DNA from 2 places in the Arthrobacter sp. CMU6 genome. Region 2 is predicted to be linked to the other one. Evidence: predicted binding sites of a transcription regulator. Region 2 holds the regulator's gene; the other holds the start of a gene.

Region 1 (6,612 bases), on a different contig from region 2:
CAGGAAGGGCCGGACCATGTCCGATTTCATGGGCCCGGGGCGGAACAGTGAGATGTCGATGATGAGGTCGTTGAATTCGCGCGGGGCCATCTTGCCCACCAGTTCCCGCTGGCCCGGTGATTCAATCTGGAAGCACCCCAGCGTGTGGGTGCTTCTGATCAGCTCATACGTCGGCTCATCATCCAGGGGCACGGCATTGAGGTCGATCAGGCCGTCCTCGGCGATGTAGTCCGGACCGCTGCCGTCTGCAGCCACGGGGTGGGCTCCGGCTGCCACCACTTCGGCCTTGGAGGGATGGATGCGGATGATCTCCCGCACGGCAAAGGCCATGGCGCTTTGCATCCTGACTCCCAGGACATCCAGCTTCAGCATGCCCATGGGGTCCATGTCGTGTTTGTCGAACTGGCTCATGGGCAGGCCAAGGCCGCTGGGCTGGACGGGGGTCCGGTCCAGCAGGGTGGCATCACCGAGGATCACCCCGCAGGGGTGCATGGAGATGTGGCGCGGAAGCCGGTCCAGCCGTTCTGTGAGGTCCACCAGCAGGTCCAGCTGCTGGTTTTCCGAGAAGTTCCGCTGCTCCACCCGTCCGGCGAACTCGCGGAGTTCCGGCTTTTCCTCCAGCGCCTCCCGGAACTTCCGAGCCGAAAAGCGCCACAGCTGTTTGGCAATCTCGCCGACATCGCCGTCGTCCATTCCCAAAGCCATGCCGGCGTCCCGCACCGCACCGCGTGCGCGGTAGCCGTTCTGCATGCTCATCAGCGTGACGCGCTGGGGGCCGAACCGGTCAAAGATCTTCCGGTAGACGTTGTGCCGCTCAGCGCTTTCAACATCGATGTCGATGTCAGGCAGCGTTGACCGGTCCCCGGAGAGGAACCGTTCGAAGATCAGGTCATGCTGGAGGGGGTTCACCTGGCTGATGTCGATCAGGTAGTTCACCAGGCTGGAAGCCCCCGATCCCCGGGCTGCCGCCCTCACACCCATGTCCAGGATCATGCGGGAAACCTCGGCCACTGTGAGAAAGTAGGAGGCAAAGCCGAGGCGGGCAATGATCTTGAGCTCATGCTGCAGCCGTGCACGCATGTCCGCTTCCGCCTTCCCGGCGATGCCGGGGAAACGCCGCGCAATTCCCGCCTCGCAGCGCTGGGCCAGTTCTGCCAGCGGATCCCCCCCAATGCCGATGACGGCGGCCTCGGGCACCACCGGCTGCTTCCAGCCCATGTCAGAGACGGGATCCATGCGGCAACGGTCCGCGAGCGCTTCAGTCTGGGCGAGGAGCACCTGGAGATCCGCGGACCCGTAGCCGGCGGCATGGATGACTTCCTTGCCCAGTTCCTCCATTTGGTCCGGGGTTTTCAGCCAGCCCTGCCCGTTGGGCTGAAGCAGCGGCGCGGCGGAGAGTTCGGGAAGCGACTTCAGGGTGCGGGCCGAGTCCAGGACATCGGCGGTGGCCGCACCATCCTCCTCGCAGTAACGGACCGCATTGGTGAGCACGGCCGGGACGCCGTGCTCCTGCGCGAGCTTGAGCATGCGGACAGCATGGGCCGTGCTTAACGGCTCACCAGGTGCACTGAGGTGGGTGACGATCTCTGCCACGACGCTTCCGGCCGGCATGGCGTCCAGCCAGCCCTTGAAGAGGGTGCGGGGCCGTAGGTACCGCCGCCCTCCCAGTGCAATGCCGACGTCGGAATCCGGGCCCAACAGCACGGTGAGTACCGGTTTAAGTGTTTCCGGATCCAGGACGCGGGAGGCGAGTTCGGCCCTGGTGACGGCAACGGGCACCGCTCCCCCGGCCTTGCCCGTGGTGCGGGCATGCGCGTCGGAGATCAGCCGGCACAGCGCCTTGTATCCCGCTCCGTTGTTATGGCCATGCGCGAGGACAACCACCCGCCCGGTGACGCGGGATGCCGAAAACCGGGTCTTGGAAACCCGTGCATGAGCCGCCCCGGCACCGTGGTCTCCCTCATCGTCGAAGACTGCCAGGTCGACGCCGACCACGGGGTCAATACCGGCAGCCATGCATGCCTTGAGGTGTTTAACCGAGCCGTACAGGCCGTCGCGGTCCATGCATCCGAGGGCAGTTGCCCCATGGGCTGCTGCTGCATGGGCGAGTTCATCCGGCCAGGAGACGCCGTAGTGGGCGCTGAAGGCGGTGGAAACGTGGAGGTGAGTGAAGCTCATGCTGATTTGTGCTGGAGTGCGTCTTTGGTCCGGAGGGCGTCGTGGATCCGGAGCAGCCGCCAGCGCCCGCTGCCGGTATGCCGGACCAGGTCAAGGGTTAGAGGTTCAACCGGTTCTGCAGGCGGGGTTTCCGGTGGGCTGCTTCTGCCTGACGGCAGGACCTGCACCCGCCAGATCTCATGGTCCACTAGCCCGGGGCCGCTTCCCAGCGGAGCACGCCGTTCTTCAGCCCACCACTGGCGGCGTTCATACCAGCGCAGGGGTTCAGCGCAAACCCGGTATTCCCTTCCGCCCCACCGAAGCTCTGCCGGCTCACCGGTAGGTGCGCAGACGACGTCAACAGACTCGCTGAACGTTCCCATGGGCGCCTCCGGATACCAATCTCGTCCTGCAGAAAATACACAGCCATTCGAATATGTATTCGAATAGTTCCAGTCTACGCCGAGCCGGAGACAAAACCTAGATGGGTGTGGACGGACGGCGGCTCACAGGGCAGGATGGTCCCATGAGTTCCAATGACGCGCTCCTGAAGCAGGTAAGCATCGCCGCCAAAGAAAGCACATTGGTGGCCAAGTTCGATATCGACGGCAACATTCCAGCATCGGGCGCCTTTGTTGTGGGGCTCGTTGCGGCCACTCCGGATTATTCACATCAACGGAGGCTGGGTATCGAGTTCATGAACGGCGAGGCGGTCTCGATCTACTCCTTCAGCCACGACGGCACGGAGGAGAACTTCGACATCAGCAGCGTTGAGCACTCGGGCAACACCATCACGGGCAATTTCCCCATGAGCACGGTACTTGGGCTGGACAAGAGCCACCTCATGTCCGCGTTCAGCGAGGCAGACGGGCGGGAATTCCAGTCCGGCGTGCCCGTCGAGGAGAAGCTTTAGAGGGGCAGCGCCGGCGCGAGCGGCACCGGGCACCCGCCCGGATCAGCCGGTCCTGGATCCCGGCGTGCCTGGCACCAGCCCCGCGCGCCTGACAACAGCCCGGCGCGTCTGACAACGGCTCAGCTGTTGTCGTTGTGGATTTTCATCTCAAGCTCGATGAACTTCGAGATCATGGCCCGGTACGTGCTTTCCACGATGTCCGGGTCTATTTCTTTTTTCTCGGCGGCCGAGCGCACATGCTCGATGACCCGCTCCACGCGTCCCGGCGCCCGCACCTCGGCGTCGTCACCCTTCAAGGTTCCCGCGATGCGAATCAGCCGCTCGCGGCGGGCGATCAGCGTGACGATCTGCTCGTCCACCTCGTCCACCGCAACGCGCACGGCGGCGAGCTGTTCCCGGTCAGCCTGGGCGTTTTTCTCGTCTCCGTGATTTGTGGGCATGATCATGACAGTATCGAACCATGCAGCCCAGAGTCGATTTTATTTCCTTGGGAGTGCGCAGCGTGGCCGCCTCCCGGCGGTTCTATGTGGACGGCCTGGGCTGGCCGGTCCACCGTGAGGTTCCCGACGAGGTGGTCTTCATCCAGGCCAACCACGGCCTGATTCTCTCCCTGTGGGATGCCGGACAAATGCAGGCCGAGGCCGCCGTCGATGCTCCCGCCGCAGTTCCCTGCATTACGCTCAGCCACAACGTCGGCAGCTCCGGGGAGGTGGACCAGGTGATGGCCCAGGCAGAGTCTGCCGGCGCCGTCGTCGTGGTCCCTCCCAAGACGCAGCCCTGGGGCGGCTACACCGGATACTTCGCCGATCCGGACGGCTTCCGCTGGGAGATTGCGTTCAACCCCACCTGGAGAGTGGACGACGGCGGCCAGGTCACCGTCTGAACGCAGGCCCGGCTCTGGTTCCGGCCGGGTCCGCCTAGCCCCGGCCCGCCTGTCCCCGGTCCGCAGAAGGCAAAACTCAGAAGAGTGCCTCCACGGGTTCGATGAGCTCCGGAGAGTTGTTGCGGACGTTACCCACCGCCTTGCCCACGGAATCCACCCGCCAGCCGGCTGCCACGTCCTTCACGCCGGACCGGACGAGGTCCACCAGGCCGGCGGCGTCGTCCACCTGGGGGTCAAGCCAGGCCGCCATGGTGTCGCGGCTCATGGGCAGCGGGACGCGGTCGTGGAGCGCTGTCAGTTCGGCGAAAACCGTGCCTTCAGTTCCCGCTGGCGGCGAGTCCGCCGTCATGATGGACATCGAGAGCATCCACCGGGCGGGTTCACCCTGGGGCACGGACGGGTCCTTCCACCACTCGTACAGTCCTGCGAAGGCGATGGCGGACTCGTCCCGGGGATGCACGTAATACGGCTGTTTGCTGCGGCCCTCCCCCTGTTTCCACTCGTAGTACCCGTCGGCCGGTACCGCGCAGCGCCTCGACTGCACAGCCTTGCGGAACGCCGGCTTCTCAAGGACCGACTCGCTCCTGGCATTGATCATCTTCGCCCCGATGGCCGGGCTTTTAGCCCAGGACGGCACCAGCCCCCAGCGCGCGACGTGCAGCTGGCGGACCGTGCCGCCGTCGATAAGCCGTTCCAGGACAATGGGTGCGCCATCGGTGGGCGCAACGTTCCACGACGGCGGGATTTCGGTTTCGTTCTCAAGTTCGGCATCGAATTCGGCCAGCAGATCCCCCACTGCCCGGGCCATGACGTAACGTCCACACATGGCACCAGCATGCCATTGCAACAGAGGCTGGGGAATACCGGCGTCCGGGTTACGGTTGTGGGGAAGGAAACCGACAGGACCACATCTATCCGAGGAGAGCCCGTGGACTTTACCCCCGAAGACGGCACCATCACCATGTTCTCGACCACCTGGTGCGGCTACTGCAACCGGCTGAAGAAGCAGCTGGACGCCCAGGGCATCGGCTACACCGAGATCAACATCGAAGAGGTCGACGGCACGGCGGAGCTCGTGGAGCAGATCAACGGCGGCAACCGCACGGTCCCCACCGTCCTCTTCCCTGACGGCACCGCTGCCACGAACCCCTCCGCTGCAGAGGTCAAGAGCAGGCTCGCCGCCTAAGGCTGACGCCGCAGTAGTTTCAACAGTGAAGGCACCGGAGACCGGTGCCTTCACTGTTTCCATGCACTTGTTGCTTCCAGGGCTGGCGGCTGTTTTAGGCCCCCGGCGGATCAGACCTTTTCGCCGATCCGGTCCTCTACCGGCCTGGGAGCGTGGGTTTCCTTGCGGCGGGGCTCCTTGCGGCGGGCCAGGAAGGCCCACAGCCTGGTGTCGTCCGCGTGGGTCCGGGGTTCCGGATGGTCCACAGGCAGCGGGTTTCCGTGCGCAGCTTCCGGCGGCGCCGGTTCCCGGTGCGCTTCAGGCTTTCGGACGGTATCCTTTCGGGTGTCCCAGCCGAAATCCGCCCGCGATGAATAGCACATCACCGACCTCCTTTTCAGCGGCTGTCCCTTAATCGTCCTCCCCTCTGCGTTTGAAATCGACAGGTCGGGGTACGAAAAATCCGGGCCCGGCGCCGCTTCCGCGATTGCCGGTCCGGGGCGTTACAGTTCGAGTTCCTTTCCCGCGTTCCAAAGGATTGCTGTGAATCCAGTTTCCCCGCAGATCGGCACCGTCTTTGTTCCCGTCAGCGATATTGAGGAAGCGCGCGACTGGTATTGCGGCATGTTGGGCGTGCCCGCCGATGACAAGGTCCTCCTGGACCATCTGTACATACTCCCCATGGAGGGGGCCGGCCTCGTCCTGGACAGCAGGATCTACTCCCCCGGCGCGGTTTTCCAGGTCCCGGCGTTCCACTTCAACACCGCCGACATCCATGCGGCCCACGCGTTCATGAAAACCCGGGGCGTGGAACTCACCGACGTCAACGACGACCAGTGGTTCAACTTCCGGGACCCGGACGGAAACGTTCTCATGATCTGCCAGATCCCCCCGGCCACCGAATAGCAGCGCTAGGGGCGGAGGCTGCCAAAGTCCGCCTGGCCCATCGTGGCGTACTCCGCGTACGTGCTGACCACAGCGTCCTCGATGGCCTGCACGTCAAGGCCGGGGACAAGGTCATCGACGGCGCCGGCGGTCGCGGGATCCCAGTCCAGCCCCAGGGCCGCGTAGCTGGCCGTGAGCACCTCGCGGATGGGTGCCGAGTTCTCCACCACGACGACGGAGCTGAACAGCCAGGCGCCGGACACCACGCGCTGGGCCGTGCCCACCAGTTTGATGCGGTGCGCGGGAGCAGCGGGTGCGAAGCCGTGGACGCTGTATTCACCGGGACAGTACTCCCCGGGGATCTCGCCGACGGCGGCGTGCACGCCCACGTTCCGGAGCGCCCCCGCCAGCATCTCTCCGAAAAAGGCGAACCGGCCTTTGGCTCCGGCGATCGCATCGCCGTGCGGCTCCACGTGGTCGATGATCAGAGTGCCCTCGTGGTACGCCGCGGCGCGGCCTCCCGCCTTGCGGATCAGCGGCTCGAACCCCAGCTCGCGGCAGGCCTGGGCGGCGGCGCCGAAGCCGGGCAGGCGGGTGTCGCGCTGGCCG
Region 2 (6,612 bases):
GATGCAGAACCTTCAAAGGAGACCATGACCAATCAGCAAAATTCCGGATCCGAGCCAGCCGCCCAGGACATGAGTCCCGAGGAGATCCAGGCTGTCATCGACCGGATTCTCGCCAAGGATGTACCGGCCAGGAACGCAGCGGCAGCCGACGGCGGCCGCGCCGACAGCAAGGGTGTCCTGGGCAAGGCGCAGGCCATCTCGCAGCTCGCCGAAGAGCACAGCACGTTCGACGGCGACCAGCAGGACCTCGAGGAACGCCGTGCACTGCGGCGCACGGCCGGGCTGTCCACCGAACTCGAAGACGTCACTGAAGTTGAATACCGGCAGCTGCGCCTGGAGCGCGTTGTTCTCGCCGGCCTCTGGAGCGAAGGCACCCTCGCCGACGCCGAAAACTCGCTGCGCGAACTCGCCGCGCTGGCGGAAACAGCCGGCTCGGAAGTCCTCGACGGGCTGGTCCAGCGGCGGGCCAAGCCGGACCCAGGCACGTTCCTTGGGGCGGGCAAGGCTCTCGAGCTCAAGGACGTCGTGATGTCCACCGGCGCGGACACCGTTGTAGTGGATGCCGAACTCGCCCCGTCCCAGCGGCGTGGCCTTGAAGACATCGTCAAGGTGAAGGTCATCGACCGCACGGCCCTGATCCTCGATATCTTTGCCCAGCACGCCAAGAGCCGTGAAGGCAAGGCCCAGGTGGAGCTGGCGCAGCTCGAATACCTCCTCCCGCGCCTCCGCGGCTGGGGTGAATCCATGTCCCGCCAGGCCGGTGGCCAGGTGGGCGGCGCAGGCGCCGGCATGGGCTCGCGTGGTCCCGGTGAAACCAAGATCGAACTGGACCGGCGGAGGATCCGCACGCGGATGGCCAAGCTGCGGCGCGAAATCGCCGCGATGAAGCCGGCACGGGAAACCAAACGGGCCAACCGCCGTCGTAATGAAGTTCCGTCAGTAGCCATCGCCGGATACACCAACGCCGGCAAATCCTCGCTGCTGAACCGCCTGACCGACGCGGGCGTGCTGGTGGAGAACGCGCTGTTCGCCACCCTGGACCCCACCGTCCGCAAGGCCGAGACCGCCGACGGCGTTGGCTACACGCTGGCCGACACCGTGGGCTTCGTCCGGTCCCTTCCCACCCAGCTCGTGGAGGCCTTCCGCTCCACGCTGGAGGAAGTGGCGGATGCAGACCTGATCCTGCACGTCGTGGACGTGTCCCACCCCGATCCGGAAGGCCAGATCGCCGCCGTGCGCTCGGTGTTCGCTGAGGTGGACGCCCGCAAGGTGCCCGAGATCATCGTCCTGAACAAGGCGGACGCCGCCGACCCGTTTGTGGTGGAGCGGCTCAAGCAGCGCGAACCGCGGCATGTCGTTGTTTCGGCGCGTACGGGCGAGGGCATTGCCGAACTGCTCAACGCCATCAGTGAGGCTATCCCGCGGCCGAACGTCAAGATGCAGCTGCTCGTCCCGTACCACCGGGGCGATCTGATCAGCAAGCTCCACGACTCCGACGCGGAGATCCTGAGCCTGGATCACGAAGAGGGCGGCACCCGCGCCGTGGTCATGGTCCGGGAAGGCCTCGCGGCTGAACTGGAATCCTTCAGCACCGATGACTGACGAGGCGGCACCCGCCGGGGCCGCGGCCACGGCCGGCGAGCAGCATGTGCTTGACCTGCTCGACCGCGCCGTGGCGGGCATGGGCGGCCAAAGCCGCAGCGGCCAGCACGAGATGGCCCGGCAGGTGGCGCGCGCCATAGAAACGGGTGATCACCTGCTGGTCCAGGCCGGCACGGGAACGGGCAAGTCGCTGGCCTACCTGGTGCCGCTCATCGCGCACTCGCTCGAGAGCAACAAGCCGGCCCTGGTGTCCACCGCCACCCTGGCCTTGCAGACCCAGATCGTGGGTCGGGACCTTCCCCGGCTCCTGGAAAGCCTCAAGCCCGCACTCGAGCGGCCTGTGAAGGTCGCGCTGGTCAAGGGCCGCGCCAACTACGTGTGCCGGCACAAGCTCGAGGGCGGCTTTCCCTCCGAGGAACCCTCGGAGGGCCAGCTCTTCTCGCTGGGTGAGGACACCAGCGTCCCGCACTTCGCCGCGGCGGTGGGCGGCCCCTCGTCGCAGCTCGGCAAGGAGGTGGTACGGCTCCGCGAATGGGCAGAGCAGACCACCACGGGCGACCGTGACGAACTGCTTCCCGGCGTCACGGACCGGGCCTGGCGGCAGGTGTCCGTCACGTCCATGGAATGCCTCGGCTCGCAGAAATGCCCCCTCGCCGAAGAGTGCTTCAGCGAGCTTGCCCGCCATAACGCCACAGAAGCCGACGTCGTGGTGACAAACCACGCCATGCTGGCCGTCAGTGCCTTCGAAGGCCTGGCGGTGCTGCCGGAGTACGACGTCGTGGTGGTGGACGAGGCCCACGAACTCCAGGACCGGGTGACCGGCGCGGTTTCGGGGCAGCTGTCGGTGGCCATGGTCCACGCCGCAGCGTCCGGCGCCCGCAAGCACACCGGGATCACCGTCGACGCGCTCAACACCGCCGCCGCCAACCTCGAGGTGGCCCTCGCCGGCGTTCCCAGCGGCCTGCTGCCCAACGGCTTGAACGACGAGCAGCTTGACTGCGTGGACCAGCTTCGCGAGGCCTGCCGGGCGGCGCTGTCGGATTCCAAAGGGGACAGCAATACAACGGCCGACGGCGGGCGGCAGCTCGCGCGCTCCCGCCTGCTGGTGATTCTGGAGCTTTGCGAACGGCTCATCGCCGCCCGGGAAAACCGCGAGGTGGTCTGGTTCTCCCGGAACAGCACGTTTGATCCCCAGCAGGGCTACTCTGCGCCCGACGAGACTGCCCCTGCCCTGGTCAACGTCGCCCCGCTGAGCGTTGCCGGCCGGCTCCGGGAAGGCCTGTTCGCCGGGCATACCGTGGTGCTGACGTCGGCCACGCTTGCCATCGGCTCAGCCTTCGAGCCTGCGGCGGGGGGATTGGGCCTGGTCGGGGACGGCGCGCCGAGCTGGACCGGCGTCGACGTGGGTTCGCCCTTCGACTACCCCCGGCAGGGCATCCTCTATGTAGCCGGCCACCTGCCGAAACCTGGCCGCGGCACTTCGCCTGAGGCCCTGGACGAACTCGAGTCACTCATCCGCGCCTCCGGCGGGGGAGCGCTGTGCCTGTTCTCCTCACGCAGGGCGGCCGAGGAAGCCGCGGACGCCCTGCGTGCGCGGCTGGATGTCAGCATCCTGTGCCAGGGCGAATCCACCATGACGGCCCTCGTGAAGCAGTTCGCCGACGAGCCCGACACGTGCCTGTTCGGCACGATGTCACTGTGGCAGGGGGTCGACGTGCCGGGCGGGTCCTGCCGCCTGGTGGTCATTGACAGGATCCCCTTCCCGCGGCCGGACGATCCGCTGATGACCGCCCGGTCCCGGGCCGTTGCCCAGGCCGGCGGCAACGGCTTCATGTCCGTATCCGCCACGCACGCTGCCATCAGGCTCGCCCAGGGGGCGGGACGGCTCATTCGGTCCACGAATGACAAGGGCGTTGTGGCCGTGCTGGATTCCCGGTTGTCCACCGAACGCTACGGCGGGTTCCTGCGGGCCGCCCTGCCGCCCTTCTGGCCGACGACCGACAGGAAGACCGCCATTGCGGCACTCGAAAGGCTCGCCGGAGCACAGGCATAGGAAAGCCCCGGGCTAAAGCTGCCCGGGGCCCAAGGCTCCTTTGCCAGGCTCCCGGCCCAAGGCTCCCATGGGACGTTTTCCGGAAGGGAAGCCCGCGGGGCTACAGCGAGCGGAGTACGGAAACCACTTTGCCCATGACAACCGCGTGGTCGCCGAGGATGGGCTCGTACTGGGTGTTCTGCGGAAGCAGCCACGTGTGGCCGTCCCGCTGCCGGAAGGTCTTGACCGTTGCTTCGTCGTCGAGAAGGGCCGCCACAATGTCGCCGTTGACCGCGTCGCTCTGCCGCCGGACCACCACCCAGTCTCCGTCGCAGATGGCGGCATCCACCATGGAGTCGCCTGCGACCCTGAGCATGAACAGCTCGCCGTGGCCCACCAGCTGGCGGGGCAGCGGCATCAGGTCCTCCACCAGCTGGTCCGCGAGGATGGGACCGCCTGCGGCGATCCGGCCGACCAGCGGCACCATTGCGGTGTCCATCGCGCTGGGCAGTTCGGATACGGAAGCTCCTGCAGGACTCAGGGCCGGGGCCTTGTCCGCGCCGCCGGATTTCCCCGATCCCGCATCCAGGGTGAGCGGCATCAGGACCTCCATGGCGCGGGGACGCTTGGGGTCACGCCGAAGGTAGCCAAGCTTTTCCAGCTGTGAGAGCTGATGGGTCACGCTGGACAGGCTGGCCAGGCCGACGGTGTCGCCGATTTCCCGCATCGACGGGGGATAGCCGTTCTCGTTGACCGAGCGCTGGATGGTTTCCAGGATTTTCTTCTGGCGGGGTGTAAGTCCCTTGGGGGTCCGCTGAGACCGCGGGCTGCGCTGGGGAGCCTTGCCGTCAGAGGCCTGTGCTGCCATGTTCGCCAACGCCTTTCCGTTCCTCCCGGCCGCGGTCGCTGCAGTGGCCGGGAACTTCCGGCCTGAAAAATGTCAGACCCTGCTGATCAACTGCAGATGTGGTTGTTCTGTGATTTCCAACGTAGGCCAGCCATACGGCTTTTTCAAACATTTGTTCTAGCGAGTCTCGACTTAATTCGTTGATAGGTGCTAAAACTAGGAAAAGCAAAGTTCGAACATGTGTTCTAGTGAGGGTTGCTTGTTAGCCCGGTGTTCGAACTGTTTGTTCGAACGCGAGGCAGTACAACTTGGTCCAGGAGGGCTCACGCCATGTCAGCTTCAACACACGCCATCTCAGCTTCAACAGCAGTCCAGTTCGCAGACCCACAGCGCGGCGCGGTGTCGCCGTCCCGTGGAGCGTCCCGCCCGGGCAAGCCGCCGCGCCTTCGCCTTACCCGTCGGGGCCGTATTGTCCTGATCGGACTGCCGCTCGTTCTGCTTGCCGCCGTGATCCTGTCCCTGGCGGGGCTCCTGAACTCGCCGGCCAAGGCTGCGGACAACGCCAGCGGCCTGACTGTCACGCCCGCTGTTTCGGTCACGGTGCAGCCCGGTGAATCGCTCTGGGCGATCGCCGGAAACGTCGATCCGGACCGCGATCCCCGGGACGTGATCGCGGACATCGTCCAGCTCAACGATCTTCAGGCCGGCAAGGTCATGCCCGGCCAGCAGCTGTTTGTGCCGAACAAGTAGGCCTGCTTCCCACCCCTGGCATGAGTCCACCGGCCCCCGAAGCGCGGGCAGCAGTGGACCGTTGCCGGGCGCCGGAACCGTCACAGTTTCCGGCCAGCGCTCCGGGTTCCTTAAACTGTCTAGGTGACTGACCAGCTTGAGCGACTGAACCGACTGCCCCTGCGTACCAACCTGAGGGGGCTGTCCCCTTATGGCGCCCCGCAGCTCGACGTTCCCATCCTGCTCAACGTCAACGAGAACACGCATGGCGTGCCCGCCGACGTGCGGGCAGCCATCACTGCGGCCGTAACGGAGGCCGCCGCCGGTCTCAACCGGTACCCCGACCGCGAATTCACGGAGCTCCGGGAAGCCTTGGCTGAATATCTCGGCCACGGGCTCAGTGCGGACAACCTCTGGGCAGCCAACGGCTCCAACGAAGTTCTCCAGCAGATCCTCCAGGCCTTCGGCGGACCTGGCCGCTCGCTCCTGAGCTTCCCGCCGACGTACTCCATGTACCCGCTCCTGGCCAGCGGCACGGACACGGCGTACATCGCCGGCAAGCGAGCCGATGACTACGGCCTCAGCGCCGAGTCGGCCGCAGGCCAGGTGCGTGAACTCCAGCCCAACATTGTTTTCCTGTGCTCGCCCAACAACCCCACCGGCACGGGCCTGGGCCTTGACGTGGTGGAAGCCGTCTACGAGGCGGGCGAGGCCAGCCAGGCGGTCGTCGTCGTGGACGAGGCCTACCACGAGTTTGCGCACGACGGCACCCCCAGTGCACTGACCCTGCTGCCCGGTCGGGAGCGGCTTATCGTCTCCCGGACCATGAGCAAGGCGTTCGCCCTCGCCGGCGCCCGCCTCGGTTACATGGCAGCGGCCCCGGAGGTGACCGACGCCCTGCGCCTGGTGCGCCTGCCGTACCACCTGTCGGCCGTCACGCAGGCAACCGCCCTCGCGGCGCTGCAGCACCGCGAGGCGCTCATGGCTGACGTCCAGGACATCAAGCGGCAGCGCGACCGGATTGTCGCGGAACTGACGCGGATGGGGCTGCGGCCCGCGGCGTCCGACTCCAACTACGTCTTCTTCGGCGGGCTGGAGAACCCCCACGGGGTCTGGCAGGAACTGCTGGACGCAGGCGTGCTCGTCCGGGATGTCGGCATCGCCGGGCACCTGCGGGTCACTGCCGGTACTGAGACGGAAACCACAGCCTTCCTGGAAGCGCTGGAAAGCATCCTGGCCCGGCAGGCCGCACTTCCGGCCTAAACTGGTACATGGACCAGGTCAGGTCCGCCCCTTCCTTCGTCAAAGGACATCTATCACCATGAGCGACACCGGAACCAAGGCTGCCGAGGCACGGACTGCACGCATGGAGCGCGCCACCAGCGAATCTTCCGTGCTGGTG

Evidence for each region. Region 2 encodes LexA, which represses DNA repair genes until DNA is damaged. Its sites were predicted from a motif close to TCGAACANNTGTTCGA; they were not measured.
Region 1: the regulator LexA is predicted to act here: its motif matches at 2,588-2,603, upstream of AC5RWD_RS09475 (DUF6504 family protein).

What each region holds. Positions count from the first base shown of each region.
Region 1 is NZ_JBNHFL010000011.1:6,169-12,780, forward strand. It holds gene AC5RWD_RS09470 (DNA polymerase III subunit alpha) at 1-2,178, opposite strand, end outside; gene AC5RWD_RS09475 (DUF6504 family protein) at 2,175-2,540, opposite strand; gene AC5RWD_RS09480 (hypothetical protein) at 2,684-3,070, shown strand; gene AC5RWD_RS09485 (chorismate mutase) at 3,190-3,516, opposite strand; gene AC5RWD_RS09490 (VOC family protein) at 3,531-3,953, shown strand; gene AC5RWD_RS09495 (SOS response-associated peptidase) at 4,030-4,779, opposite strand; gene AC5RWD_RS09500 (mycoredoxin) at 4,882-5,139, shown strand; gene AC5RWD_RS09505 (hypothetical protein) at 5,250-5,501, opposite strand; gene AC5RWD_RS09510 (VOC family protein) at 5,662-6,024, shown strand; gene AC5RWD_RS09515 (lipoate--protein ligase family protein) at 6,030-6,612, opposite strand, start outside.
Region 2 is NZ_JBNHFL010000008.1:44,069-50,680, reverse strand. It holds gene hflX (GTPase HflX) at 25-1,602, shown strand; gene AC5RWD_RS07340 (ATP-dependent DNA helicase) at 1,595-3,655, shown strand; gene lexA (transcriptional repressor LexA) at 3,756-4,502, opposite strand; gene AC5RWD_RS07330 (LysM peptidoglycan-binding domain-containing protein) at 4,812-5,231, shown strand; gene AC5RWD_RS07325 (histidinol-phosphate transaminase) at 5,355-6,473, shown strand; gene hisB (imidazoleglycerol-phosphate dehydratase HisB) at 6,532-6,612, shown strand, end outside.